4 regions of the Nonomuraea sp. NPDC059023 genome follow, and region 4 is predicted to be linked to each of the others. Evidence: riboswitches for the same ligand, from Rfam matches in the RefSeq annotation. Region 4 holds a riboswitch; each other region holds the start of a gene.
The links. Region 4 has a riboswitch for cyclic di-AMP ahead of ACFWYW_RS49120 (NlpC/P60 family protein). Riboswitches for the same ligand answer to the same signal wherever they lie in the genome.
Positions count from the first base shown of each region.

Region 1: another riboswitch for cyclic di-AMP. It lies ahead of ACFWYW_RS16215 (hypothetical protein); the one in region 4 lies ahead of ACFWYW_RS49120 (NlpC/P60 family protein).
Region 2: another riboswitch for cyclic di-AMP. It lies ahead of ACFWYW_RS33625 (C40 family peptidase); the one in region 4 lies ahead of ACFWYW_RS49120 (NlpC/P60 family protein).
Region 3: another riboswitch for cyclic di-AMP. It lies ahead of ACFWYW_RS07385 (C40 family peptidase); the one in region 4 lies ahead of ACFWYW_RS49120 (NlpC/P60 family protein).

Region 1 covers NZ_JBHYIO010000008.1:130,211-137,326, forward strand. Annotated here, with positions in the region: gene ACFWYW_RS16180 (rod shape-determining protein) at 1-322, opposite strand, end outside; gene ACFWYW_RS16185 (CDP-alcohol phosphatidyltransferase family protein) at 486-1,058, shown strand; gene ACFWYW_RS16190 (phosphatidate cytidylyltransferase) at 1,055-1,840, shown strand; gene ACFWYW_RS16195 (lysophospholipid acyltransferase family protein) at 1,837-2,418, shown strand; gene ACFWYW_RS16200 (class I SAM-dependent methyltransferase family protein) at 2,425-3,213, shown strand; gene ACFWYW_RS16205 (aldo/keto reductase) at 3,198-4,052, shown strand; gene ACFWYW_RS16210 (DUF5302 domain-containing protein) at 4,125-4,325, shown strand; cyclic di-AMP (ydaO/yuaA leader) riboswitch at 4,490-4,627, shown strand; gene ACFWYW_RS16215 (hypothetical protein) at 4,812-5,660, shown strand; gene ACFWYW_RS16220 (alpha/beta fold hydrolase) at 5,701-6,549, shown strand; gene ACFWYW_RS16225 (hypothetical protein) at 6,594-6,965, opposite strand; gene ACFWYW_RS16230 (roadblock/LC7 domain-containing protein) at 6,986-7,116, opposite strand, start outside.
Region 2 covers NZ_JBHYIO010000023.1:2,034-9,149, forward strand. Annotated here, with positions in the region: gene ACFWYW_RS33600 (ROK family protein) at 1-179, opposite strand, end outside; gene ACFWYW_RS33605 (sugar ABC transporter permease) at 176-1,351, opposite strand; gene ACFWYW_RS33610 (ATP-binding cassette domain-containing protein) at 1,348-2,058, opposite strand; gene ACFWYW_RS33615 (sugar ABC transporter substrate-binding protein) at 2,059-3,153, opposite strand; gene ACFWYW_RS33620 (ROK family protein) at 3,496-4,947, shown strand; gene ACFWYW_RS33625 (C40 family peptidase) at 5,186-5,797, opposite strand; cyclic di-AMP (ydaO/yuaA leader) riboswitch at 5,825-5,970, opposite strand; gene ACFWYW_RS33630 (3-isopropylmalate dehydrogenase) at 6,070-7,116, shown strand, end outside.
Region 3 covers NZ_JBHYIO010000003.1:307,777-314,892, reverse strand. Annotated here, with positions in the region: gene ACFWYW_RS07400 (NlpC/P60 family protein) at 1-866, shown strand, start outside; gene ACFWYW_RS07395 (LysR family transcriptional regulator) at 881-1,759, opposite strand; gene ACFWYW_RS07390 (class I SAM-dependent methyltransferase) at 1,830-2,462, shown strand; cyclic di-AMP (ydaO/yuaA leader) riboswitch at 2,716-2,879, shown strand; gene ACFWYW_RS07385 (C40 family peptidase) at 2,944-3,420, shown strand; gene ACFWYW_RS07380 (hypothetical protein) at 3,490-4,191, shown strand; gene ACFWYW_RS07375 (M48 family metallopeptidase) at 4,188-5,462, shown strand; gene ACFWYW_RS07370 (glycosyltransferase family 4 protein) at 5,459-6,544, shown strand; gene ACFWYW_RS07365 (hypothetical protein) at 6,615-7,116, shown strand, end outside.
Region 4 covers NZ_JBHYIO010000044.1:82,724-89,839, forward strand. Annotated here, with positions in the region: gene ACFWYW_RS49120 (NlpC/P60 family protein) at 56-1,099, opposite strand; cyclic di-AMP (ydaO/yuaA leader) riboswitch at 1,105-1,253, opposite strand; gene ACFWYW_RS49125 (amino-acid N-acetyltransferase) at 1,591-2,160, shown strand; gene ACFWYW_RS49130 (RDD family protein) at 2,246-3,481, shown strand; gene ACFWYW_RS49135 (RDD family protein) at 3,595-4,104, shown strand; gene ACFWYW_RS49140 (Lsr2 family protein) at 4,598-4,930, shown strand; partial or broken gene ACFWYW_RS49145 (ATP-dependent Clp protease ATP-binding subunit) at 5,546-7,116, shown strand, end outside.

The DNA.
Region 1 (7,116 bases), on a different contig from region 4:
TGCTGTCGGCGGGCAGCGCGATGACCATGCGCGGCCGGGAGAACGGATGGCCGTGCACCTTGCGCAGGAAGTGCCGGATCATGCGCGTGGTCAGGTCCACGTCGGCGGGGACGCCGCCGACGACGGGCCGGATCGCGACGGGCTCGGGGCCGGTGCCCGCCGGGGTGTCGGCGCCGTAGCCGATCACCTTGCCGGTGGTGGCGCAGCGGACGACGAGTGAGGGTTCGTTGATGACGATGCCGCGCTTCCTGGCGTAGATCTGGGTGCTGGCTGCTCCGAGGTCCAGCGCCAGATCCTGGCCCAGGATGCGCATGGGGTTCATATCGCACCAATCGGTCGGCGGGTCATGTTGAGCCTCATATCCGGCGAAGTTCCACCACAACCTCAAGAACGTTCGATCCTTTGACGGGTTGAGTAGGGCTACTCACCTCATATGCGCTTAAAGCCCCATGTGTCGGCCCGCCTCCAGGTCAGAACCTGGTCACATGAACGGCCTCTACGCACTCAAGCCCTGGTACGCCGCCCGGCTGGGTGGCGTGCGCGCCCTCCTGGTCGCCCGCGAGGTACCCCCGTGGGCCATCACCGCCGCCGGGGTCGCCTTCGCGGCCGCGGCGGGAGCCGTACTGGCGACCGCTTCTCCAGGGCCGCTCGCCGCGCTCGCCGTCGCGCTGCTCCTGGCCGCCCGGCTGGCCTGCGCCAACCTCGACGGCGGCGTCGCCCGCGAGAGCGGGCGCGCCACCCGGTTCGGCGCCGTCGTCAACGAGCTGGGCGACCGCCTGGCCGAACTGGCCGTGCTCGCCGGCTGCCTCGTCCTGGCCCCGCCCGCGCTCGTGGCGAGCGCGGCGCTGGCGGCCACCCTGCCGTCGTGGGTCGCGCTGGCCGGTGCCGCCGCGGGGGCGCGGCGCGCGCAGGGCGGCCCCGTGGGCAAGACCGAGCGCTGTGTGCTGCTGGTCGCCTTCGCCCTCACGGGCTGGGCGCCGTGGCTGATCGTGCTCGCCGCCGGCTCGGCGATCACCGCTCTGGTACGGCTGGCGCGCATCGGAAAGGAACTGGCGTGATACTCGAGACCGCTCCCTTCCTGGCCGGCGCGCTCGGCGCCAGCGGCGTGGCCGTGTGGATCTCGCACCGGCGCGAGCTCGTCCAGCGCTGGCTGACCTGGGCCGTGGCCGCCCCGGTGGTGACGCTGGCGCTGCTGGCCGGTCCGGTCGGCGCGGCGGCGCTGGCCGCGGCGCTCGGCGTCGTGTGCGCCGCCGAGTACGCCCGGCTGGTCCGGCTGCGCCCGCCGGAGGCCCTGATCCTCGCCGGCGCCGCCGCCGTGCTGCCGTTCCTGCCCTCGCCGCTCGCCGCGGGCCCGTTGCTGCTGCTGGCGCTCGTCCTCGTCCCGGTGCTCGGCGGCGACGCCGAGGACGGCGGCAGGCGGGCCGCGTACTCGGTCTTCGGACTGCTCTGGATCGCGCCGCTGAGCGCCCTGGCCACGCTCGCCCCGGCGACCGCGTTCGCCCTCGTCCTGGCCGTCGCGCTCGCCGACGTCTGCGCCTGGTGCGGCGGCAGGCTCCTGGGCGGGCCCGCGCTGTCGCCGCTGTCACCGGCCAAGACCTGGGGCGGGGTCGCCGGCGGCGCCGCGGGCGGCCTGACGGTCCTGTTCCTGCTGGGCGAGCTCACCCCGGTCACCGCGCTGGCCGTTGCCATCGGAGCGCCGATCGGCGACCTGCTGGAGTCGATGCTCAAGCGGGGCGCCGGGGTCAAGGACGCGGGCACCTGGCTGCCCGGCTTCGGCGGCCTGCTGGACCGCGTGGACTCGCTGCTCGTGGCGCTGGCCGTCGTGGTGGTGCTGCCGTGAGGCTCGGGGCCGCGATGCGGCGGCGGCTGTGGCGTACCGCCTTCGCCTGCAGCGGCGGCCTGGCCGTCGAGGGGCCGGTGCCGGGCGGGCCGTGCGTCGTGGTCGCCAACCACTGCTCCCACGCCGACACCGCCGCCCTGCTGGCCGCGCTGCCCGCGCGGCTGCGTCCGTCCGTGGCCGCCGCCGCCGACTACTGGTTCGCCAACCGGGCGCGGGCGCTGGTCTGCCGGACGCTGGTCTCCGGCTTCCCGGTACGGCGGGGCGGCGGCGGCTCCAGGGACCTGGCGGCAGCCGTACGGCTGCTGGACCAGGGCCGGGTCCTGGTCGTCTACCCGGAGGGCACCCGCTCGCGCGACGGCCGCGTCGGCGACTTCCACGGCGGCGCGGCGCGGCTGGCCGAGGCGGCCGGCGTTCCGATCGTCCCGGTCCTGCTGGAGGGGACCGGCCGGGTGCTGCCGGTGCACGGCCGCCTGAGCCGCGCCCCGGTGACGGTCCGTTTCCTGCCGCCCGTGTCCGACCTGGAGACGGCCCATCACCTCCTGCGCTCCCGACAGCTCCCGACCACTCCCGAAGGGTGAAATTTCATGAAGTGGGCACTTATGCGGCTCCTGATGCGCACCGCCGGCCGTACCAGCCGCGGCATCCGCATCGGCTACCGCCACGGCTTCGACAGCGGCACCATGCTCGACTACGTCTACGTCAACAAGGCCCACGGCTGGCCCCTCGACCGGATCTACCTGAACTCGGTCGGCTGGCGGGCCATCCGCGCCCGCCGAGACCTGCTCAAGGAGGTCATCAGGGACGAGGTCTCCGCCAGGGCGGGCCGCGCGCTGATCCTCGACGTGGCCGCCGGCCCCGGCCGCTACCTGCAGGACGTCGCCAGGGAGCAGCCCGAGGTCGAAGTGGTCTGCCGTGACCTGGCCGCCGACGGCCTGCGCCTGGGCAGGGAACTGGCCAAGGAACGCGGCCTGGCGAACGTCCGCTACGAGCGCGGCGACGCCTTCGACCCCGAGCCGCTGGACCGGCCGGCCGACATCATCGTGGTCAGCGGGCTGTACGAGCTGATCCTGGACGACGAGACGATCAGGAAGTCCCTGGCCAGGCTGCGCGACCTGCTCGCCCACGACGGCGTACTGATCTTCACCACGCAGACCCGCCACCCGCAGCTGGAGTTCATCGCCAACGTGCTGCCCAACCGCGACGGGCGGCTGTGGGTGATGAAGTGCCGCTCGGCCGAGCAGCTGCACACCTGGGCCGTCGAGGCCGGGTACGCCGACGTCGTCAGCAGGCGGGAGAAGGTCGGCCTGTTCACGGTGACCACGGCGACTCAGCGGCCGGAATGTATGACCATGGACGCATGCAGACACGACTGATCGGTCAGATGAGTGTGAGCGCCATCGGGCTCGGCGCGATGCCGATGTCGGTGGAGGGCCACATGCCCGACGAGGAGCAGTCGATCAGGACCATCCACGCGGCCCTGGACGCCGGGATCACGCTGATCGACACCGCCGACGCCTACACGCCGACGGAGGCCGAGGTCGGGCACAACGAGCGCATCGTGGCCAAGGCGCTGGCGAGCTGGGGCGGCGACAAGGACGCGGTGCTGGTGGCCACCAAGGGCGGGCACACCCGGCCGCGCGGGCGCTGGGACGTGGACGGCCGGCCTGAATACCTGAAGCAGGCCTGCGACCGCTCGCTCAAGGCGCTGGGCGTCGAGTCGATCGGGCTTTACCAGCATCACCGGCCGGACCCGGCGGTGCCGTACGAGGAGTCGATCGGCACGCTCGTGGACCTGCTCGACGCCGGGAAGATCCGGATGGCCGGGATCTCCAACGCCAACCCGGTCCAGATCAGGCAGGCCAACGAGATCCTCGGCGGGCGGCTGGTGAGCGTGCAGAACCAGTACTCGCCGAGCTTCCGGGGCAGTGAGCCGGAGGTGGACGTCTGCGAGGAGATCGGCGTGGCGTTCCTGCCGTGGGAGCCGCTGGGGGGCATGAACCACGTCGGCCGCCTCGGCCGCCGCCACGCCGCCTTCGGGGAGGTCGCCGCCGAGCGCGGGGTCTCGCCGCAGCGGGTCTGCCTGGCGTGGGAGCTGGCCAGGAGCCCGGTGATGATCCCGATCCCCGGCTCCAGCCGCCCGGCGACGATCCTCGACTCGCTGGCCGCCGCCGACCTGGAGCTCACCGCGGAGGAGCTGGCCAGGCTGGGCTGACGCGGTGCCCGGTTTCGCGTCAGGTCGGCCGTCGTGCGAAGCTGTTGTGGTCCCCAACACCAGGAGGTCCTCATGGCGGAAACACCGGAGCCGGAAGTCAGCGAAACTCCCGAGGACGAGATGAAGCGCAAGTTCCGGGAGGCCCTGGAGCGTAAGCGCAATCAGCACTCCGACTCGGGTGCGGGTGGCAGGGGCACGGATCAGTCAAAGATCCACGGCGCACACGGCCCTGCTGCCAGCAAGCGTTCGTTCCGGCGCAAGAGCGGCGGCTGAGCCGGCGTTCTGAGGGGGTACGGCTTGGCCGTACCCCCCTTTTTCTTGACCTTCTTAGGTAGATCTTCGCCCGTTTCATGGCGATTGTTTTGCTTTTGCCGTCTTTGGCACTTACAGTCCTAAGCGTTACCAGTTGGCGACCCGACCCTTCACCAGGAAGAGGCGGCCGGCTGGCGCCGAATCCCGTACCCACGGGAACCGGGGAACCAATGTTCCTTGGGGTGAATCCGACGTACGCGTCGGTAGGGCATCTCCACGCCCGAACCCGTCAGCTAACCCGGTAGGCGCGATGGAGAGGACTGATCTTTTCATGCACCACCGCGATGAACCCCCATTCCGCGTAGTTTCACCCGCCGCCTACTGAGCGGCCCCTTCCCCAGGCTTTCCCCCCGCGCTTTCGCGTAGCGTCCGTTCGGCTTTGTGCCCGGCTACGCCCCTTTGACGAGCGCATTTCCCCTGTCCCCGCACAAAGGACTTCTCTTCTTCATGTCTTCCCGCTTTGGCATGCGTTCTTTCACCATGCTCGCCTCCGTCGCCGTCATCGGCGCGGTCACCCTCAGCACCGGCGCAACCGCACACGCGGATGACTTCTCCGAGAAGAAGCCCCTTCTCAAGGGCTCCACCACCGCCTCCTACTACTGGGACGACGCCTCCGGCCGCAACGGCGACACCGGTCTTCCCGCCTCCGGCAAGCCCATGCAGAAGGGCCTGGCCGCCAGCCCGAGCTGGCCCCTCCTGACCGAGGGCTACGTCATCTACAAGGGCAAGAAGGAGCCGTTCTTCGTCGGCGACCGCGGCCCCGGGGTCCCCTCGAACAGGGGCATCATGCTCGACCTCGACGCCAAGACCTTCGCCTCGCTGACCGGCGGCAAGTTCAACTCCAGCTCGCTGACCGTCGACGGCGTCGGCGGCCAGGGCCACATCAAGATCGAGTACGTCATCACCAAGTGGGGCCCCGGCGTGGGCAAGAAGAACCACCCCGTCGCCTTCTCCACCGGCGCCTGGTCCCGCAAGGACGCCAAGCCGGCCACGCCCCCGGTCGTGACCGCGGAGGAGAAGACCGAGAAGAAGGACGAGAGGCCCGAGACCCCGGCCGCTCCCGCGCAGGTCGCCAAGAAGGCTCCCGAGCAGGCTCCTGAGAAGGCCCCCGAGCAGACCTCCGCACAGGCCTCCGAGCGGGAGAAGGCGCCGCAGGCCGAGCTGGCCGCGGCGGTCACCACCCGCGAGACCGAGTCGAACGGTGTGGGCGGCCTCGCCCTCATCAGCGCCCTGGCCCTCCTGAGCGGCGGCATGTTCCTGGCCCGCGGCCGCATCCGCAAGGCGTTCGACCGCTGACCTCTTTACTCATGGGGAACAGAATGTGATTCTGTTTCCCATGACCCAGCGCGCGGCCGTCAACGGCATCGAGATCGTCTACGACAGCTTCGGCTCGCCACAAGCACGGCCACTGCTGCTCATCATGGGGCTCGGCGCCCAGCTCATCCACTGGGACGAGGAGTTCTGTGAGCTCCTCGCCGAGCAGGGTCACTATGTCGTCCGGTTCGACAACCGCGACGCCGGTGAATCCACGCATCTTCACGAGGCGGGCGTTCCGGAATTCGGATCGCCCGCTTCGCCGTACCTGCTGGCGGACATGGCGCGGGACGCGGCCGGGCTGATCGACGCGCTCGGCTGGCCCGCCGCGCACGTCGTCGGCGCGTCGATGGGCGGCATGGTCGCCCAGCAGCTCGCGCTCGACCATCCTGGGCGGGTACGCACGCTGACCTCGATCATGTCCACGCCCGGACCGCAGGTCGCGCCGCCCACGCCGGAGGCGAGCGCGACCCTGATGTCGGCCCCGCCGCCCGACCGCGCGGCCGCGATCGCGTTGGCCCAGCGGACCTGGGCGGTGATCGGCTCGCCCGGCTACGACCTGGACACCGAGCGGGTCGCCCTGCTGGCCGGGCTCGCCTATGACCGGGCGCACGACCCGGCGGGAACGGCCCGGCAATTGGCCGCCATTCTGGCCTCCGGTGACCGGACCGAAAGGCTGGCCCGGCTGGCCGTACCCACGCTTGTCCTGCACGGAGAGGACGACGCGCTCATTCCGGTCGCCGCCGGCCACGCAACCGCTGCGGCAATTCCGCGCGCAAGACTGGTCACGTTCCCCGGAATGGGGCACGATCTGCCCAAGCCACTCTGGTCGCGGTTCGTGGAAGAGATCACGAAACACACGGCCGGGTGACCCGCGTCGCGCGGCCGTTCCCCCACGGCGGCCGCGCGACGCCCTCAGACCTCCAGCTTCTCCTCCACGTTGCGCAGGTGGTGGCGGGCCATCGCCAGGTTGGCCCGGCCGCGGTCGAGCGCCAGGTAGAGGAACAGCCCCTTGCCGCCGCGCCCGGCCATCGGCCGGATGATGTGGTACTGGGTGCCGAGCGTGATGAGGATGTCCTCGATGGTGTCCTTGAGGCCGAGCGAGTCCATCGTGCGCATCTTCGCCTTGACCACCTCGGTGTTGCCCGCCGCCGCGACCTGCAGGTCGAGGTCCTTGGAACCGCCGAGGGCGCCCAGCGCCATCCCGCTGCCGTGATCGACCACCGCCGCGCCGACGGCGCCGTCGATGGCCATCATCTCCTTGAGGGAGACGTCGATGCCGGCCATGCGTACCTCCTTGTGTGTGTTCACCGCTGTCGCGATGCGATGGCGGCCAGCGCGGCCGCCGTCTTGCGCCCCTCCAGCCGCAGCAGGCCGAGATTGGCGCCCGGCTCGGCCACGACGGTGAGGACGATGGTGGGTCCCGCGGCGTAAAGGG
Region 2 (7,116 bases), on a different contig from region 4:
GTCGAGAAGCCGACCGCGGCCGGATGCCGGTCGAGGCGGCGGGCGGCGGCCAGCGCCCGCGCGAGCGCGTCGGGACCGGTGTCCAGGCGCTCGCGCGCGGTGACCTCGGGCCCGTCGGCGCCGGAGACCCCCACCGCGATCTTCGTACCGCCGACGTCGATGCCCAGCACCTGGCTCACCTGATAGGACCCTTTCTGGCGAGGGAGTCGATGGCGACCGCCAGTGCGAGCACCGCGGCCGTGACCATGAGGCGGACCGAGGAGTCCACACTGAGCAGGAACATACCGCTGGTGATCGACTGGATGACCAGCACCCCGAGCAGCGCGGCGTAGGCCCGGCCGCGCCCGCCGAACAGCGAGGTGCCGCCGATGACCGCCGCGGCGATCGCCATGAGCAGGACGTCGCTGCCGCCCGACTGCTGGTTGACCGCCGACAGACGGCTGGCCGCCAGGACCCCTCCGGCCGCGGCGAGCGTCGAGCCGAGCATGAACGCCAGGATCCGGATCCTGGTCACGTTGATGCCCGCGCGCCTGGCCGCCTCGGCGTTGCCGCCTACCGCGTAGACGTGCCGGCCGAAGGCGGTGTGCCGCAGCACGAGGTCGAAGCCCACCACCAGCGTGCCGAAGATGACCAGCAGCAACGGCACGCCGCGGTCGGCCGACATGATCAGCACGCCCGCGCCCAGCAGCACCGCCAGCCCCGCCGAACGTGCCCCCAGCCACCACACGGGCGTGACCGGCAGCCCGGCCCGCGACCGGTGGACCCGGTTCAGCAGGCTCACGCCGCCGGAGCCGAGCACCAGCCCCGCCACCACCAGCCACGACAGCCAGCCCGGCAGCCAGGTGTCGCTCAGCTTGGAGATGAAGCCGGTGAACGGCAGGTTGATCGTGCCGCCCTCCCGCAGCAGGTAGAGCAGCAACCCCTGCCAGCCCATCAGCCCGGCCAGCGTGACCACGAACGACGGCATCCGCAGCCGGGTCAGCATCAGCCCGTGCAGCAGCCCGATCGCCGCCCCCGCCACCAGCGCGAGCCCGATCGAGGCCAGCGGATGCCAGCCCTGCTTCACGTTGACGATCGTCATGACCGTCGCGCACAGCCCGCTGACCGATCCGGCCGACAGGTCGATCTCGCCCAGCAGCAGCACCATGATGATGCCGAGCGCGATCGTGCCGGTCGCGGCCATCTGCAGGGCCAGCGTGGTGAGGTTCTGCGCCGAGAGGAACCGGTCGTTGAGCGTGCTGAAGATGATCGCGATCGCGACGAGCGCGCCGACGACCGGCCACGCGCCGATGTCACCGCGCTTCAACACCTTCATGGGGTACGGCGTGCGCAGCGTCGTGTCCGGGTTCATGCTCCCGCTCCTGTGATGGCGGCGACGATCTCCTCCTGGGCGGCGGTAGCCGTACCGAAGACTCCCGCGTTGCGGCCCAGGCGCAGGACGGCCACCCGGTCGCTCACCGCGCGCACGTCGGCCAGGTTGTGCGAGACGACCAGCACCGCGAGCCCGCGCTCGCGCAGCCGACCGATGAGCGCGAGCACCTGCGCGGTCTGCTCCACGCCGAGCGCGGCGGTCGGCTCGTCCAGGATGACCAGGCGCGGCGAGCCGAGCAGGGCCCGCGCGATGGCCACCGACTGCCGCTGGCCGCCGGAGAGCATCGCGACCGGCACCCGGATGTCGCGGATGCGCACGTCGAGCTGGCCGAGCAGGTCGCGGGTGGCGCGCTCCATCCGGATGTGGCGCAGGAAGCGGTTCTCGGCGCCGAGGAAGAGGTTGCCGACGACGTCGAGGTTCTCGCACAGGGCGAGGTCCTGGTAGACGGTGGCGATGCCGAGGGCCTGGGCGTCGCGCGGGCCGCCGATCCTGACCGGCGCGCCGTCCACGGCGATCGTGCCCGCGTCCGGGATGACCACCCCCGAGATGGTCTTGACCAAGGTGGACTTGCCCGCGCCGTTGTCACCCATGAGCGCGACCACCTCGCCGGGACGCAGGTCCAGGCTCGCCCCGTCGAGGGCCTGGACCGCGCCGTACCGCTTGGTGATCCCCGATGCGGAGATCATCTACTGGATGCCGTTCTTCTCGCAGGCCGCCTTGATCTCGGCGGTGCAGATCTGCTCGACCGTGTAGAACTTGTCCTTCACGATCGTGTCCTTGACCTTGTCGGCGGTGACCGGGATGGGGTCGAGGAGGAAGGCAGGGATGTCGGCGGTGCCGTTGCTGACCTTGGCCGGGGCCTGCGGGGTCTCGCCGTTGGCCAGGGCGACGGCCAGCTCGGCGGACTTCTCCGCCTCGGCCCTGATGTTCAGATAAATGGTCATGTGCTGTTCGCCGGTGAGAATGCGCTGGATCGCGGCGAGCTCGGCGTCCTGGCCGGTGATCGGCGGCAGCGACGCGTACCCCGCGCGCTTCATCGCCGCGATCGCCCCGCCCGCCATGCCGTCGTTCGCGCTCAGCACACCCACGATCTTGTCCCGGCCCAGCGCCGTGATCGCCTGCTCCATCTGCTGCTGCGCCTTGTCCGGGCTCCAGTCCGGCGTGTCGAACTCCCTGCCCACCTTGACCTTGCCGTCCAGAACGCTCTTGGCGCCCTTCTTGTAGTCGGCCGAACTCGGGTCGGTGGGGGAGCCGTGGATCATCACGATCTCGCCCTTCGCCGTCGTGCCCTTGGCGTTGAGCGCGTCCAGCAGCGCCTGCCCCTGCATCTCGCCCACCCGCACGTTGTTGAACGACACGTAGTACGCGTAGTCGATCCCCGAGATCAGCCGGTCATAGGCGATGACCGGGATCTGCTTCTGCTTGGCCTGATTGACCAGCGGCGCCACGGCGGCGGCGTCCACGGCGTCCAGGACCAGCACGTTCGCGCCCTGGGTGATGGCCGCCTCGACCTGCTGTTGCTGCTTGGCGGCGTCCTGGTCGGCGTTGCTGTAGAGGATCTCGCAGGTCGCGCAGAGCGCCTTGACCTTGGCCTCGAACAGGGGCCGGTCGAAGGCCTCGTACCTGGTCGTCTTGGATTCGGGCAGGAAGAGGGCGATCTTCTTGGCCGCCTGTCCTGTCTGTTCTGTCTGTTCGGCTTGGGAGGGTTGGGCGCTCGCCGTCGTACCCGCGCCGCCGCCACACCCCGCCAGCAGCAGCATCGCCGCTGTGACGGGGACCATCACTCCTCGGTGCATCGCACATCGTTCCTCTCGAGTGCAGCCAGACCCCCGGGTCCACGTACCTTCCAACCAGCCCTTCTCCACCGGCCCACCTGTGCCGGACCTGCCGTCCTTTGGCGGCCGCGCTCGACCTTGCCCTCTTGCCCTGCGCTGTCCTTCCTTGCTTGGGCTCCTCCGTGCCTGGCCTTCTCGCGTCTCGCGGAGTTGTCCCTTGCCCGGCGCGTATCAGGCGGACGTTCCTTTCCGGGGAACGGTGGATCGGGATGGTGGAAGGTGGTTGGTAAGAAAGGTAATTTACTATCCCGCGCGTTGGCTAGAGTCTGCCGTGAAGGGGAGGTCGCGGTGCGAAGCGAGCTGGGAAACCCGCGGTTGCTGCGGGTCATGAACGAGCGGCGCCTACTGGACCAACTCCACCGGGAGGGCCCCGCGTCCAGAGCCGACCTCGCCAAGGTCACCGGCCTGTCCAAGCCCACCGTCTCCGCCGCCCTGGCAGGACTGGAAGAAGACGGGCTGGTCCACCTGGTAGGCGAGGTGTCCGGCCGCCCCGGCCCCGTAACCTCCCTCTACGACGTGAACGCCGCCTCGGCCCACGTCGCCGGCATCGACATCGGCCGCGACTGGATCCGGGTGGCGGTGGCCGATCTCCGGGGGACGTTCGCCGGCCGTACCGACGGACGGAACACCGCACGCACGTCGGCCGAACTGGCCGAACTCGTCGCCCGCCTGGCCCGCGCCGCCGCCCACGAGGCCGAACTCGACTGGTCCGCGATCGTCTGCGCCGTCGTAGGCTCCCCGGGCGTCTACGACCAGAACGCCGGCCGCCTGGACCTCGCCCCCAACCTCCCGGGCCCCGACCTGGCCGACCGCCTGCGCGCCGCGCTCAACGTCGACCTGGTCATCGAGAACGACATCAACCTCGCCGCCGTCGGCGAACACGCGTACGGCGAGGGCCGGGGCAAGTCCAACTTCGCCCTGGTCTCCATCGGCACGGGCGTGGGCATGGGCATAGTCGTCAACGGCGAACTGTACGTGGGCGCCAGGGGCGCCGCCGGCGAGGTCTCCTACCTCCCCGCCACCGACGACCTCCCTACCCCTGATGCCGCGCCTGGCCCCGACACCGCGCCTGGCCCCTACACCCGGTCCGCGCCCGCCGCGCGGTCTGCGCCGGATGTTCCGCTCGTTCCCGACGCGGGGTCCGCAGGTGAGATGCCGTCCGCACCCGACGTTCGGCGCGCCTCCGAAGCGGGGTTCCCCGACACCCAGCGCCCGCCCGGTACGCGGCCCGCTCCGGATCGGCCGTCCGAGGTTTCGAGTGCCGGATCTGTTACTGGGGCGTCGGCCCAGGCTGCGGGGGAGGTGTTCCCTGGCGTGGACCAGGGGGATGCGAGTGTGCGGGAGCACGGGGCAACCGAGACCGTTGCCGCGGCTCCGGGGGTGGTGCGGGCGGCGCGGGCCGCCGGACTGTCCCTGGGAACGGCCAAGGAGATCTTCGCCGCCGCGGAACGGGGTGATCAGGCAGCGCTGTCGGTCGTGGCGGCGGAGGGCCGGCGGATCGGCGGGTTGCTCGTGGCGGTGGCCGCCGTCCTGGACCCGGAGGTGATCGTGCTCTCCGGCGGCGTAGGACACAACCTCGAACTGCTGGGCGACGCCATCCAACGCCGAATCGGCGAACTGGGGCCGCTGCGGCCCACGATCGTGGCCAGCGCTCTGGGTGACAGCGGCGTGTTGCTGGGCGCTGTCGCCCATGCGAGGGGCCGCGCGTGGGACCTGATCTTCTCCACCCGTATGGGCTGAGATCAGCGGGGTACCGCCGGTAAGTGCGCTCGTTGCGGCGGCCGGCCATCCCCGCTGGACGACCGTGTCCGGGGGTGGGCCGCGACAGGGCCCGCGCGACAGAGACCGTGGTCTCTCCCGTGCGTGGATCCTCCCGTGCGTGAGAGAGAAGCCACGCACGGGAGGAACCACGACAGAGCCCGCCGCGACGGGCCGGTGGAATCGGCGTTGTCAGACGACGATCAGGAGACGACGCGCGTCACAGCGTCGCGGTGGGCATGACGGGTGCGGGCGCTTGGCGGAGTTTTTCGAGCCGGGTGGTGAGTTTGACGCCCGCCGGATCCGGACGCACGGCGCCCACGAAGGCGCGCCGGCGCCAGGCGCTCAGCTTTTCCTCCTTGACCACATCACCGGTACGCGGCGAATGCACCATGTGCCCAGGCCGGGAGATCATGCCCACATGCCCCAGCCCCGAGAAGAAGACCAGGTCACCGGGCTTCAGGTTCTTCCAGCTGATCTTTCTGGAGAACGCCGAGTACTGCTGGGCGGCGGTTCGGGGCAGTTCGATGCCCGCGCTTTCGTAGGCGCGGAGCATGAGGCCGGAGCAGTCGTAGCCGCGTTTGGTGGTGCCGCCCCAGACGTACGGGGTGCCGCGCTTGTCCATGGCGTAGGCCAGGGCCTTCTGCCAGCCGGGTTCGGGGGTCCGCTGCTCCTGGATCTCCTTGAGGCCCTGGCTGGTCAGCGTGACGTCATAGGGGTCGACGGTGTTGACGGGAGAAGCGGGGGATGCGGGGGATGCGGGGGATACGGGGGATGCGGTGGCGGGGGATGCGAGGGTGGCCGCGGTGACACCGGTGACGGTGAAGAGCACAGCGGTCGCGATGATGCGAGACAGGGGAATGTCCTTCCACACGGCCTACCGGGTTAGCTGTCGGGCTCGGGCCTGGAAGTCGCCCTACGACGTGGTAAACGCCGATTCGCCCCAATGGGGGAGGTGGGTCCCCGGCTCCGCACTACGGTGTGCGGATTAGGCTGGTGGGACTCTAACGAAACAGTCAAAAGCTTGCAAATCGGGCAAAATGCAGTGTCCGAGAAATGAGATGGGTTGCTCGGCAGGCGAGACGAACCGGTAAGGTACCGCCCATGGAGTCGCGTAGCATTCGCCTGGCCGTCATCCCCGGAGACGGCATCGGTACCGAGGTCGTGACCGAGGGCCTCAAGGTTCTCGGGGCGGTCGGTCCCAAGTTCGACATCACCGAGTACGACCTCGGCGCGGACCGCTACGCCAGGACCGGCGAGGTCCTGCCCGACTCCGTGCTGCAGGAGCTGCGCGGCTACGACGCGATCCTGCTCGGCGCCGTCGGCGATCCCCGCAAGGTGCCGCCCGGCCTGCTGGAGCGCGACCTGCTCCTGCGCATCCGCTTCGACTTCGACCACTACGTCAACCTGCGCCCGGTCAAGCTCCTGCCCGGCGTCGCGACGCCGCTGGCCGACACACCGGCCGAGAACATCGACATCGTCGTCGTCCGTGAGGGCACCGAGTCGCTCTACGCCGGCACCGGCGGGGCCATGCGCAAGGGCACGCCGTACGAGGTGGCCACGCAGGAGTCCATCAACACCGCCTACGGCGTCGAACGCGTCGTCCGCTACGCCTTCGCCAAGGCGCAGAGCCGCCCGCGCAGGAAGCTCACGCTGGTCCACAAGACCAACGTGCTCACCTTCGCCGGTGACCTGTGGCAGCGCACCTTCGACCGCGTGGCCGGGGAGTACCCCGAGGTCACCACCGACTACGTGCACATCGACGCGGCCACGATGTTCTTCGTCAACCAGCCCGAGCGCTTCGACGTGATCGTCACCGACAACCTGTTCGGCGACATCATCACCGACCTCGGCGCCGCGGTGGCCGGTGGCATCGGCCTCGCGGCCAGCGGCAACATCAACCCCGAAGGCGCCGCGCCGAGCATGTTCGAGCCGGTCCACGGCAGCGCGCCCGACATCGCCGGGCAGAGCAAGGCCGACCCGACCGCCACCATCCTCTCGGTCGCCATGCTCCTGGACCACCTCGGGCTGGCCGCCGAGGCCGCCCGCGTCGAGCGGGCCGTCGCCGACGACATCGTCGAGCGCCTCTCGCACACCGCCGCCCGCACCACCAGGGACATCGGCGACGACATCGCCGCCCGAGTATCCGGC
Region 3 (7,116 bases), on a different contig from region 4:
CGAAGCTCTCCCGCCTCAACAACAAGGCCGACCACGTCGTCGAGCGCTTCAACACCGCCACCGAGCGGCACAAGACGGCGAAGAAGAAGTACGGCCGGCTCAACTCCTCCTACAAGGACAAGCTGGCCACCGTCGCCCGCCTGCGGGTCCAGGTCATCACCATGGCGGTCAACGACTACCAGCTCGGCGCCGACGTGACCTCGTGGCCGGCGATGATGGGCGAGGGCGACCCCATGAGCATGCTCAACGGCATGGCCCTCACCGGCCAGCTCCAGGCCGAGCGGGCGGAGAAGCTGGCCGCGTTCGACCGGGAGAACAAGGGCCTCAAGACCGAGCGCGACCTGGCCCAGGACGCGCTGGTCGCGGCCGACAAGGAACGCGACGAGGTCGAGAAGGAACGGGCCGAGATCCTCAAGCTGATCCAGGAGCAGAAGAAGCTCCTGCGCGAGCTCGGGGCGTACAAGACCGGCGATCCCAACAGCACCGGCATCAAGTACACGGGCCCGGCCACCGGGAACGCGGCGGCGGTGCTGAAGTTCGCGTTCGGGCAGGTCGGCAAGCCGTACATCTATGGCGGCACCGGTCCGCGCGGGTACGACTGCTCGGGCTTCACCCAGGCCTCCTGGCGGGCGGCCGGCGTCTCGCTGCCGCGGACGACCTGGCAGCAGTGGGCGTGGGGGGCCAAGCGCCGGGTCTCGCTCGACGCGCTGCGCCCCGGTGACCTGATCTTCAGCGAGGGCCTCGGCCACGTCACCATCTACGCGGGCAACGGCAACATCGTGCACGCGCCCCAGACGGGTGACGTCATCAAGGTCGTCAAGTTCTCCTCGTACGGCAGGCGCGTCGTGGGCGCGATCCGGCCCTGAGGCCCCGGCCGGCGTTACGGCCCGCCGTACCCGAGCATGGTCCGCAGAAGCTCCTCCACGGCCGGTGAGCGGCCGGGCGCGGGCAGGACGGCGGCGAAGACGCGGCGCGCGGGCAGGGCGGGCTCGGGACGCAGGAGCCTGATGTCCGGGCGCAGGGCCGCGCCGCCCGCGATCGACGGGAACACCATCACCCCGACGCCCGCCGCCACGAGCCCCTGGCGCCCGTTCCAGTCGTCGCACAGGTGGCTGACGCGCGGCGGCGCCCCCAGCGCCGCGGCGAGCTCCGACAGCGGCCCGAGGCAGTCGGGGTGGCTGCCGTCGATCCACGCCTGCCCGGCCAGAGCGCGCAGCCGCACGCTCTCCCCGGCCGCCAGCGGGTGACCTTCCGGCAGCGCGACCAGTAGTTCGTCGTCGAGCAGCGGCACCAGGTCCAGGCCGGCGGGCGCGGGGTCCCACGAGGTGACCAGCGCGAGGTCGGCCTCTCCGGCGAGGACGGCGGACGCGCCGCCGCCGACGGTCAGGGACAGCTCGACCGCCGGGTGGCGGGCGGCGAAGACGCGGAAGCACTCGGGCACGAACGCGGTGGCGGCGCTCGGGAAGGCCTGTACGCGCACCCGCCCCCGCTCGCCCGACGCGTGCGCGGCCAGCCGGGTCTCCAGCAGCGCGATCCCGTCGAGCACGTGCGCGGCCTGCTCCAGCGCGGCCTGCCCGGCGCCGGTGGGCCGTACGCCGCGCGGCAGGCGGTGGAACAGCAGCACCCCCGCCCGGCGCTCCAGCGCGGCGATCTGCCGGGAGACGGCCGGCTGGGTCATGGACAGCGCCTCGGCCGCCGCCGAGAACGATCCGAGCCGCCCCACCTCTGACAGCACCTTCAGCGACCAGACGTCAAGCATGCATGGAGCTTATGCCTTTCATGCCGAACCCGCAGTGGTACGCATGGCTCGCGCGCAGCACGATCGGGGCATGGACACCTGGATTCTCTCCGCGCTGCCCGCGGCTCCCGCCCGCGTTCTCGACGCCGGTTGCGGCGACGGCGCGCTGGCCGGCGCGCTGATCGCGCGCGGCCACGACGTCACCGCCATCGACCTCGACCCGTCCGCGGCGCTCGCGGCGGGCGTGCCCGCGAAGCGCGCCGACCTGACGCTCTACGAGGACGACCCGTTCGACGTCATCGTGCTGTCACTGTCGCTGCACCACATGCACCCGCTGGGGGCCGCACTCGACCGGGCGGCCGCGCTCCTGAAGCCGGGCGGGCTGCTCGTGGTGGACGAGTTCGCCTGGGACTGGGCCGACGAGGCCGCCGCCACCTGGTTCTACGACGCCGGAACCCTGCTCGGCCGCTTCGACGGGCCCGAGCGCGACCCGGTGACCCGCTGGCGCGAGGCGCACGTCGATCATTCGCCCGCGGGGGACATGCTCGACGCCATCGCCGCCCGGTTCGAGATCCGGCGGACGCGGCGCGTGCCGTACCTCTTCCGCTATCTCGGCGGCGAGCACGCCGCGCGGCTGAAGGAGATCGAAGAGGTACGGCACACGCCGACCGGCTTCCGGCTGACCGCTGTGACGCGTGTGACAGGAGGGGCGGAAGGGACCTGACTCACCCCTGGAGCTCCAAGTGTGAGGAGGGTCACATTTGAGTAACGGGACCCCGCTGTCCAGCAGGAGTTCCCGTCCTGACAGGGTCCTTTATCTGATCTTTACAGCTTTGCCAGGACTTTGCCGGGTCATGAACCCGGGAGTACGTTCTGGCGTCGCGGCGAACAAGCCATGGCGCCGCGAACCGGCATCGGCCCCGTCCGGGCTCGATGAGGACCCATAGAGATCCGCCGGTCGCCCCCGTCCGACAAGGGGCCGCGACCTGCCGAGTCCGTGCAGCCAGGAGGCACGGAGCCGGGGAACCACCGATCCCATTCCCCCGGGATCAAGGGGTGAATCGGCGCGTTCAGCGTGCCGTAGGGCGACTTCCAGGCCCGAATCCGTCAGCTAACCCGGTAGGCGTTCGTGGAAGAACCAAGGAGAAATCCTGTCTACCTCCCTGCACAACCCCCGTCTTGTTCTCGGTGGCGCGGCGCTCGCCATGACCGTGACGGCCGGAGGGTTCGCCCTCCATGCCCCGGCGGCCCAGGCGGCGACCACGGCCAAGACCACCACCTCGGCCAAGACGGCGACGCAGTCGACGACTGCCCGGCAGAAGAGCAAGGCCCGCAAGGCCGTCTCCGCGGCAAGGGCGCAGATCGGCGACCCGTACCGCTACGGCGGAACGGGACCCGGCGCCTTCGACTGCTCCGGTCTCGTCCAGTTCGCCTGGAAGAAGGCCGGAGTCAAGATCCCCCGCGTGACGCACAGCCAGTACGCGCGCATCAAGAAGAAGATCTCGTGGAAGTCTCTGCAGCCGGGTGACCTGCTGTTCTTCCGCGGTCGAGGCCACGTCGGCATGTACGTCGGCAACGGCAAGATGGTCCACTCGCCGAGTTCCGGCAAGCGGGTGCGCATCGAGCGGCTCAGCGGATGGCGCAAGTCGTCCTTCGCGGGAGCCGTCCGGCCCGGTCTGTAGTCGTCCGGACCGAAAGGCCCCGTCCCCTCCCGGGACGGGGCCTTCGCGCGTCCGGCTACCATCAGGGCCGTGGTCGTGAGCCGTCGCGCCGCGCTCGCGGCCCTCCTGGTCTTCGCGCTGGGCTGCGCCCCCGAGCGGGCTCCTGACGCGGGAGCGGACCGCGGCGACCTTCAGCGGCGCGCCGAGCGGGCGGCGGCGCGCGTCGCGGCGATCCTCGGGCAGCCGGTACGGCCCAGCGTCGAACTCGCCGAGAACGCGGCACACGCGGCGCGGACCGCGGGCGTGGGCTCGGTCGAGGGCCTGGCCGCGATCGCCCACGACGGCAGGGTCATCGTGATCCCGGAGAACTACGCCAAACTCAACCCCACCGGACGCGACGTCGTCCTCGCCCACGAGCTGACTCACGTCGCCGCCGGCACCGGCGGGCTGCCGGTCTGGCTGTACGAGGGGTTCGCCGACTACGTGGCCTACAAGGACGCGGGCCTGGCCGTGCCCGTGGCGGCGGCCGAACTCGCCACCGAGGTACGTGCCGGACGGGTGCCCGGGAAACTGCCCGGGGCTGACGCGTTCGCGCCCGGGGCCGCGCGGCTGGCACAGTCCTACCAGGAGGCCTGGCTGGCGTGTCGCTTCCTGGCCGCGCGCTTCGGCGAGGACAGGCTGGTGAGGCTCTACCGCGACGCGCGGCGGCTGGGCGTGGAACGGGCCCTGCCCCTGCCGTCCGGCGAGCTCGTCGCCGGATGGCGCGCCTATCTACGGGAGGAACTCGAGTGACCGATCAGCGGGACAAGGCCCCCGCGCGGATACGGCGGCAGGCCGGGATCGCCGCCGTCGTGCTCGGCGCCGTCGTGGTCGCGGTCGCCGCGTTCACCACGCCGTGGCGGGCGCTGCCGCCGGGAGCGCCCCAGGTCGCCCCCGATCCGGCCCGCGACTTCTCCGCCGCCGAGATCGCCAGGTCGCAGGCGTTCGACGCGGCGACCAGCGTGCCGTCGTACCTGTCGTTCGGGCTCACGATCCTGTTCGCCGGGCTGCTGGTCGCCACGCCGCTCGGCGCGAAAGTCCTCGGGCGGCTCAAGGGCCCGTGGTGGCTGCGGGTCCTGCTGGGCGTCCTGCTGCTCACGGTGCTGGTCGAGGTCGTGCGCTGGCCGCTCGGAATGTGGTTCGAGGTACGGCTGCGCGAGTTCGGCCTGTCCACGCAGGACTGGGCGGGCTGGAGCGGCGACCGGCTGAAGAACATCGCGGTCCGGGTCGTGCTGCTGTCCATCATGATCGTGGCACTGGTGGGCCTGGCGCGCAGGTTCCGGCGCTGGTGGGTGCCAGCGGCCGTGGGCGCAGCCGCGCTGACCGTCGCCGCCTCGTTCGTGTATCCGGTCGTCTTCGAGCCGCTGTTCAACGACTTCCGGCCCATGCCGCCGTCCCAGTTGCGTACCGGCCTGCTGGCCATGGCCGAGCGCGACGGCGTACCGGTCGAGGACGTGCTCGTCGCCGACGCCTCCCGCCGCACGACCGCGCTCAACGCCTACGTCTCCGGCTTCGGCGCCACCCGCCGCATCGTCGTCTACGACACGCTGCTCAAGGCGCCGGAGCGGGACGTCGAACTCGTCGTCGCCCACGAACTCGGCCACGCCAAGTACGACGACGTTCTCAACGGCACGCTCATCGGCGCGCTGGGCGCCGCGTTCGGCGCCGCCCTGCTGTTCGCGTTCTTCCCGCTGGTACGGCGGCGCGCCCGCGTCACCGCCATCACCGAACCCCTGGCCGTGGGCGCCGTCATGGGCCTGATGAGCCTGGCCACCGTGCTGTCGGGGCCCGCCCAGAACGTCGTCAGCCGCCACGTCGAGGCCCGCGCCGACGCCCACGCCCTCGACCTCACCCGCGACCCGGCGACGTTCACGGCCATGCAGAAGCGGCTGGCCACGACCAACATCTCCGACCTCGCGCCGGACGCCGTCGAGTACGTCCTGTACGCCTCCCACCCCACCGCGCCGCAGCGCATCGCCATGGCCCGCTCCTGGGCGCTGCTGAACGGCGTCCCGGAGCCGTGAGGCGCGTCCTCATCGTCACGAACGACTTCCCGCCACGTCAGGGTGGCATCCAGTCGTTCGTGCACGGGCTGGCGGTGCGCACACCCGGGGCCGTCGTCTACGCGCCCGCCTGGGCGGGCAGCGCCGAGTTCGACCGGCGGCAGCCGTACCCGATCGTCCGGCACCCCACCTCGCTCATGCTGCCCACGCCCGGCGTCGCGCGGCGGGCCGCCCGGCTCGTGACCCGCCTCGGCGCCGACACCGTGGTCTTCGGCGCCGCGGCCCCTCTGGGGCTGCTCGCGCCCCGCCTGCGCGCGGCGGGGGCGCGGCGGGTGGTGATGCTGACGCACGGCCACGAGGCGTCCTGGGCGAGCACGCCGCTCCTGCGCGGCGTGCTGCGTCGCATCGGCGCGCACGCCGACGTGGTGACCTACCTAGGGGAGTACACGCGCGCGCGGCTCGCCGGGGTCGTTCCCGCGGCCAAGCTGGTACGGCTGGCGCCCGGCGTCGACACGGCGGCCTTCCATCCCGGCGTGGCGCCCGCGGGCTCCTTCGGGGGGCCGGTGGTCGTGTGCGTGTCCCGGCTGGTGCGGCGCAAGGGGCAGGACCAGCTGATCAAGGCCTGGCCCAGGGTGTTGCGGGCGGTGCCGGACGCGGTGCTGCTGCTGGTGGGGGACGGGCCGGACCGGCGCCGCCTGGAACGGCTGGCGGCCCGGACCCGGTCGGTGGTGTTCGCCGGGGCGGTGCCGGGGGAGAGCCTGCCGGGGTACTACGCGGCCGGTGACGTCTTCGCCATGCCCTGCCGTACGCGGTTGCGGGGGGCGGACGTGGAGGGGCTCGGAATCGTCTTCCTGGAGGCGTCGGCCAGCGGGTTGCCCGTGGTGGCGGGGGCCTCCGGCGGGGCGCCGGATGCCGTACGCCAAGGGGAGACCGGGCTGGTCGTGGACGGCGGGTCGGTCGGCGCGGTCGCTCAGGCGCTGGTCGAGCTGCTGGAGGATCGGGAGCGGGCGGGGAAGATGGGGGCGCTGGGGCGCGAGTGGATCACGTCCGCTTGGTCGTGGGAGCTGGTGGCGAGGCGTTTCCGCGACATTCTCTCCGGGTGACGTCGGGGTGATGCTCTTCTGTGTCAGCCTGTGGCTTGCCATGACAGCATTCTGATGTCATGATGACGTCATGGACCTGACGCCCCACATCGACACCCTCCGCAGGGAGCTCACCGCCGCCGCCGACGTGGGCGGCGCGGACATGCGGGCCGCGGCCGAGTCGCTGACCTCGGCGCTGGAGTCCTCCGTGCGGCTGACGCTGCTGGAGGTGCTGTCGGACGCGGCGGAGTCGGTGACCAGCCAGATCGAGCCCGGCCTCGTCGAGCTGCGGATCCGCGGCAGGGAGCCGGAGCTGGTGGTCACCGTCCCACCCGGCCCCGACCCGAACTGGGGCGTCGCCCCCGGCCAGGCCCCGGGCGCCTACGGTCCAGGCGACCCCGGCACCGGTGGCCAAGGTCCGGGCGCTTACGGTCCTGGTGCCTACGGTGCCGGTGCCTATGGCCCTGGTGCCTACGGTCCCGGTGGCTCCGGCCCCGGTGGTGGCTACGGCCCCGGTGGTGGCTACGGCGCCGGTGGCTACGGGCCTGGTGGTGGCCACGGGCCTGGTGGCTACGGCCCGCCCGGACCGCCCG
Region 4 (7,116 bases):
CCGGCGGGGTCGGTTTTGGCTGGCGTGGGTTCCTGGTTCCGTCTCTTTGGCGGGGTCAGTTCGCGATGCGGACCGCGCCCGCCCACGGGCGGCGGGAGATCGACGCCAGGCGCACGACGTCGCCGGTCTGCGGCGCGTGCACCATCATGCCGCCGCCGACGTAGATGCCGACGTGGTGCAGGTCGCTGTAGAAGAACACCAGGTCACCGGGGCGCAGCTCCTCGCGGGAGATGCGGGTGCCGGCCGTCCACTGGTCGCCGGTGTAGTGCGGCAGCGAGATGCCGACCCGCTGGTAGGCCGCCATGACCAGGCCCGAGCAGTCGTAGGAGCTGGGACCCTCGGCGCCCCACACGTACGGCTTGAGCTGCTGCGTCAGCGCCCACCTGGCCGCCTCGGCCGCCTTGCCGGAGCCGGCGATCGGCAGGCTGACCCGCACCGCGCGGGTGCCCGGCCGCCCGGCCTCGCCGATGGCCCGCTGGAACAGGTCGCTCTCGACCTTCTTGACCAGCTTGCTGATCTTGTCGCGCCGGGCGTCCAGGTCCTCGACGATCTCGGTGACCTTGTCGATGCGGGTCTTCGCCTCGGACTGCGCCTTCTCGGCCAGTTCCCTGGCGCGGGTGACCTGGTTGACCTCCTCGCCCTGCTGCTGCTCCAGCGCGAAGCTGGTCGCGGCGCGGTCGAGGAAGAGCTCGGGGTCGTCGGAGGCGGCGAAGGCGAGGGCGCGGCTGAAGCCGCCCATCATGTACTCGCTCTGGGCGAGCATGCCCGCCCGCTGGCGCTTGGCGGCGAGATCGGCCTCGCTGGAGGCCAGCGTCTTCTTGGCGGCGTCGACGGCCTTCTGGGCGTCCCTGAGCTTCACACGCTGGCCGTTGAACTGCTCGCTGAGCGTCTCGATCTCCGTGTGGAGCTTCTCGGCCTGCTCCGACAGTTGCTTGAGCGACGGCTTCGGATCGGCGGCGGCGGAACCGAGAGGCGTGACGGTGAACGTCACCGCGGCTACGGCTGCCGTCAGGACGACCAGCCGCTTCTTGATGCCTGGTTCGGGAGGGCGGGCATGCTTGCCCGCGGGCTTCCCCTCACGGTTACGCGTGCGCTTCACCAACCAGCTCCTCTCATGGCCGCCTACCGGGTTAGCTGACGGGTTCGGGCCGGAGCAGCCCTACCGAGCCGTGGCTCGGATTCACCCCGGGATGGCCTGCGGCCACTGGCGGGTCCCCGGCTCCCCAGGGGAGGGGATTAGGCGTGCCGCCGCGCGTAAGAACGCGGGTGACATCGACGCTGGACACTAGTGCACTCCAGGTTCGTGCTCAACCAGAACTGCCAAGTCTGTTGAGGTTTCACAACCGAAGTGTCACGGGGGGATCACGTGCTCCGCCGTACAGGAGCGACTTTATGCGCACTTTGCGGGTGCATGGGACGTACGTGAGGTTCGGCGTCACCGAGGGAGTCATTGCTCGTCACTGGCTATTCGCCTGGTGGTTGAGGGGGCGATGGCTGTTGTCGGGCATGCTCGTCCACTGGGTGAGATGGTTGAGGAAGTAGGCGGGCAAATAGGGGGCAGCCGTAATTGCGTCTGTACTCTGAAGTGCCATGGAACAGGTCGCCGAACGGGCGGTACCCGACATCGAGGTCGTCGTGAGGCGGGCTCGCACGCCGGATGTCCGGACGATCAGGCGCCTGGTCGACACTTATGCCGGAGCCGGGCCGCGCCTGCTGGAAAAAGCCACGGTCACTCTTTACGAGGACGTCCAGGAGTTCTGGGTGGCTGAGCGTGGCGGGCAGGTCGTCGGATGCGGTGCCCTGCACGTGTTGTGGGAGGACCTCGCCGAGATTCGCACCGTGGCCGTCGATCCCGACGCCCGCGGTCTCGGAGTTGGGGGCCAAATCGTTACCGCTTTGATCGGAACGGCCCGCGAACTCGGGCTGCGGCGGGTGTTCTGCCTGACATTCGCGGTAGATTTCTTCGCCGCGCATGGGTTCCGCCCGATCCAGGGCACGCCGGTATCTCCCGAGGTCTACGCCGAGCTGCTCGCCTCCTATGACGAGGGCGTAGCCGAGTTCCTCGACTTGGAGCACGTCAAGCCCAACACCCTGGGCAACACCAGGATGCTGCTCCACCTGCCGTCGTTTGACTCGGACCTCGACCAAAGGGAAAGGTGATTGTAGATACCTATGTCGATACGTTGGGCAGCGAAGGCATGTGTCCTGACATGTGCCACATGCACACTCGAAGCGAGGTGACACGGTGAGCACCGGACAGCCGCCGTATCCACAGGACGACCCCGGCGACAACTCCGGGACTCCCGAATACGGACAGCACAACGCGGGCCACGCACAGGGCGAGCCCGACCCGGACGTGACCGTTGTGGGTTACCGCCAAGACGGCGACCCCTACGGCCAGCAGGGATACGGACAGCAGTCCGGCTCCCAGCCGGGTTACGGTCAGCAGCCCCAGTACGGCCAGCAGCAGGGATACGGTCAGCAGCAGCCCCAGTACGGCCAGCAGCCCGGCTCGCAGCCGGGTTACGGCCAGCAGCCTGGCTACGGCCAGCAGGCCCAGCAGCAGCCCGAGTACGGCCAGCAGCCGGGTTACGGTCAGCAGCAGCCCGGCTACGGCCAGCAGCCCGGTTACGGCCAGCAGGCCCAGTCGCAACCCGGCTACGGCCAGCAGCAGCCCGAGTACGGCCAGCAGCCCGGCTCCCAGCCGGGTTACGGCCAGCCTGGCTACGGTCAGCAGCAGCCTCAGTACGGCCAGCAGCCCGGCTCGCAGCCGGGTTACGGCCAGCAGCCTGGCTACGGCCAGCAGGCCCCGTCCGGGCAGCAGTACGCCCAGCCGGGCTACGGCCAGCAGCCGGGTTACGGCCAGCAGCAGCCCGGATACGGTCAGCAGCAGCAGCCGCAGGGCTACGGCCAGCAGGGCTTCCAGCCCGGCTACGGCAAGCCCTACGGTCAGCCGGTGGGCGTCCAGCCGCCCGGCGCGCCCGCGCCGCTGGCCGAGTGGTGGCAGCGGCTGGTAGCCCGAATCATCGACGGTGTGCTCTTCGGCATCGTCTACTGGGTGATCACGCTGATCATGGCCGGCCTGTTCCTGGCGACCTACAGCTCGCTCGACGGTTCCAGCTCGGGCTTCTTCGGCTCAGTGGTCATCGGGCTCATCTCGGGTGTGCTGGTCGGGGCGATCTACATCGCCTACGAGCTGATCATGACCAAGATGAACGGGCAGACGCTCGGCAAGATCGTCATGGGCATCAAGATCGTCCCGGCCGGCGGCACCATGCCGCACGGCGGGCTGTCCACCGACATCGCGATGAAGCGGGCCGGCGTGACGTGGGGCGGATACCTGATCTCGGGCATCCCGTTCCTCGGCTGGCTCGGCTACATCTTCGTCGCGCTGAACGGCGCCTCGCAGCTGTGGGACAAGCCGCTGCAGCAGACGTTCGCCGACAAGGTCGCGCGTACCGTGGTGGTCAAGATCAAGTAGTGGTCGGGTCATGGATTCAGGGGTCACCGCCCGGTGGCCCCTGTTTCATGTGGCGCCGTGCCGTACCAGAATGAGGGGACAGCCGATCTAAAGGCCGTCGAGAGGTTGAGGCTATGGCCGCGCCCGCCCAACGCGCAGTGACCGCCGAATGGTGGGAGCGTCTGGTCGCGCGCCTCATTGAGGCCTTGGTCTTCGGCGTGTTCTATTACATTCTGTTCATCGGGCTGTGGACACTCTTCCGGTCTGTAGGGCTGCTTGAGGTCTTCGAGGGTCGCTGGCCCGAGGTCATCGCCTGGTTCGGCGCGGGCCTTGTCTATACGGTCTACGACTGGGTGTCGCATTCCGCGGGCGGCCGTACCTTCGGGCAGGCGATCATGCGGATTCGCGTCGTTCCTGCGGACGGCGCCGTTGTCACCTCCCATGGGCTGCTGAAACGTTCGCTGCTGTATCCGGGACCGACCATGTTGATGGGCATTCCGGTGCTCGATCTGGGGGCCGCGGTGGTCGCCTTCGGCGTGGGGATGCTCATCCTCATCGACCGTCCCCAGCTGCGCGGTCCCCATGACCGGCTGGCGGGAACGCGGGTGGTCAAAGACCTGCGCGAGCCGGGGCGGGCGGGATAGCCCAAAAATTTCCCTTGATCCGGTAAGGAGCCTGGAGAGACTGGCATTAGGCTGTCAGTCGCCCAGGTCACCCCTTGTCGGCGACCTGTCTCACCGGTGGCATCCGCGTGGCGCTATGGTCGGGCGTCGGCGGTTGTCCGCCACACGGCCCCCACGCGCGGCGCCGCGCCCGAGGCGTTCAGCCGGCTCCTGGGAAATCTGCCGCCGTGGAAACCCCGATCGGCGCGCGGGCCGAGGACGAATGGAAGGCCTTACGGAAGCATTGGCGGGCGCCGTGACACCGGCTGGAGTCACCGGTTCCTTCGACTTTGGCGTGCGCTGAAGGCGTCCCGCGACCCTCACCGGCCGGCGGCCAAACCGCCAGGATCGGGTCGAGAACCACAACTGATCCGCGAGTCAGCCGAATCCGTGTCTCGCTGAATTGTCTTAGCGCCTTTCCGGGTATATGTTTGGGCAGGCGAATGAAACAATGCTCCGGGAAAGGATTGCGTAGATGGCCAAGCAGATCCAGGAGATTCTCATCGATGACCTCGATGGGGGCGAGGCCAATGAGACGGTCAGCTTCGCTATTGACGGCGCTTCGTATGAGATTGACCTCAGTGACGTTAACGCCAAGAAGCTGAGGGATGCGCTCTCGCCTTTCGTGCAGCACGCTCGGCGCGGCGGTGCCGTCTCCACGCGTCGTCGGGGTCGTGGCGGGCAGCGCGCGATGACCCGCGAGAAGAGCTCCGAGATCAGGCAGTGGGCCAAGGCTCACGGCCTGCCCGTCAGCGAGCGCGGCCGAATCGCCTCCACCGTGGTGGAGAAGTACGAAGCCGCGCACTAACCGCTGTCGCGATCGACCATGCGCTTATGACAGTTGCCTAGAACCCCGGCGACTGCCATAAGCGCATGATCGTTTTTTAGGGCGGTCTTTGTCCTGGTTTGCGCGTCTCGCATCGTGGACCTGGGGGCCCATTGTGCCGCATTTGGTACCCGGGATTCCTGACGATTTCGCTCCGCCGTACCGTGCGAGTACTCACTCCCCGCAGCCGGATTTGCCGATGCACTCGCGGTTTACGCGTCCTTGATTCCTGAATGCCGATCAGTGCGGAGTCGCTGGCTGATCGCATGCCAACCGCTTGCCGGGAGGCCATAGGATGTCAAGTACGGCTTACGGATGTGTCCGGCGCCTCGTCGTGGCGGTCCGTACGCGTGGCGGGCGGTAATTTCCCGACGCTCCGCCGAGGGCGTCCTAAACCTCGTTCGCTTGCGGCGTATCGGGAACACACCACCCCCGAACGGTAGTTGGATGGAGGGTGAACGCCCTGCTCTCGGGGAACGTCTCTGCTATAGAGCGTGTCAGCGGCAGTGGGCACGGTTCGCCGAGCCAGGGCTAGCATGCGGGATGACGGGACCGGACTAAACCGGCCTGACTGACCGCTCTGTGAGGAGCGACGAGATGTTCGAGAGGTTCACCGACCGAGCGAGGCGGGTTGTCGTCTTGGCCCAAGAAGAGGCCAGGATGCTCAACCACAACTACATCGGCACTGAGCACATTCTTCTTGGTTTGATCCACGAAGGTGAGGGCGTTGCCGCCAAGGCTCTGGAGAGTCTCGGCATCAGCCTTGAGGGTGTGCGCCAGCAGGTCGAGGAGATCATCGGCCAGGGCCAGTCGGCTCCGTCGGGGCACATTCCTTTCACCCCGCGGGCCAAGAAGGTCCTCGAGCTGTCGCTCCGTGAGGCTTTGCAGCTGGGCCACAACTACATCGGAACCGAGCACATCCTGCTCGGTCTCATCCGCGAGGGTGAGGGTGTGGCAGCCCAGGTGCTGGTCAAGCTTGGAGCCGATCTCAACCGTGTCAGGCAGCAGGTGATCCAGCTGCTGCACGGCTATCAGGGCAAGGAACCGGCGGCTGCGGGCGGACCGCAGGAGTCGGCTCCGTCGACGTCCCTGGTGCTCGACCAGTTTGGCCGTAACCTGACCCAGGCCGCCCGCGAGGGCAAGCTGGATCCGGTCATCGGCCGTGAGAAGGAGATCGAGCGGGTCATGCAGGTCCTCTCCCGGAGGACCAAGAACAACCCCGTTCTCATCGGCGAGCCCGGCGTCGGCAAGACCGCCGTCGTCGAGGGGCTCTCCCAGAAGATCGTCAAGGGCGAGGTGCCCGAGACGCTGAAGGACAAGCAGCTCTACACGCTTGACCTCGGCGCTCTGGTCGCCGGCTCCCGCTACCGCGGTGACTTCGAAGAGCGCCTGAAGAAGGTGCTCAAGGAGATCCGCACGCGCGGCGACATCATCCTGTTCATCGACGAGCTGCACACGCTCGTGGGTGCGGGCGCCGCCGAGGGCGCGATCGACGCCGCCAGCATCCTCAAGCCGATGCTGGCCCGCGGTGAGCTGCAGACCATCGGCGCCACCACGCTCGACGAGTACCGCAAGTACCTCGAGAAGGACGCCGCGCTGGAGCGCCGCTTCCAGCCGATCCAGGTGGCCGAGCCGTCGCTCAGCCACACGATCGAGATCCTCAAGGGTCTGCGCGACCGCTACGAGGCGCACCACCGCGTGTCGATCACCGACGACGCGCTGGTCGCCGCGGCCCGCCTGGCCGACCGCTACATCAGCGACCGCTACCTGCCCGACAAGGCGATCGACCTCATCGACGAGGCCGGTTCCCGGATGCGCATCCGCCGGATGACCGCTCCGCCGGACCTGCGCGAGTACGACGAGAAGATCGCCAACGTCCGCCGCGACAAGGAGTCCGCGATCGACGCGCAGGACTTCGAGAAGGCGGCTGCCCTCCGCGACCAGGAGAAGCAGCTCCAGCTCAAGCGCGAGCGGCGGGAGAAGGAGTGGAAGGCCGGCGACATGGACGTCGTCGCCGAGGTCACCGAAGAGCTCATCGCGGAGGTCCTCGCCACGGCGACGGGCATCCCGATCTTCAAGCTGACCGAGGAGGAGTCGCAGCGCCTGCTCCGCATGGAGGACGAGCTCCACAAGCGGATCATCGGCCAGGACGACGCCATCAAGGGTCT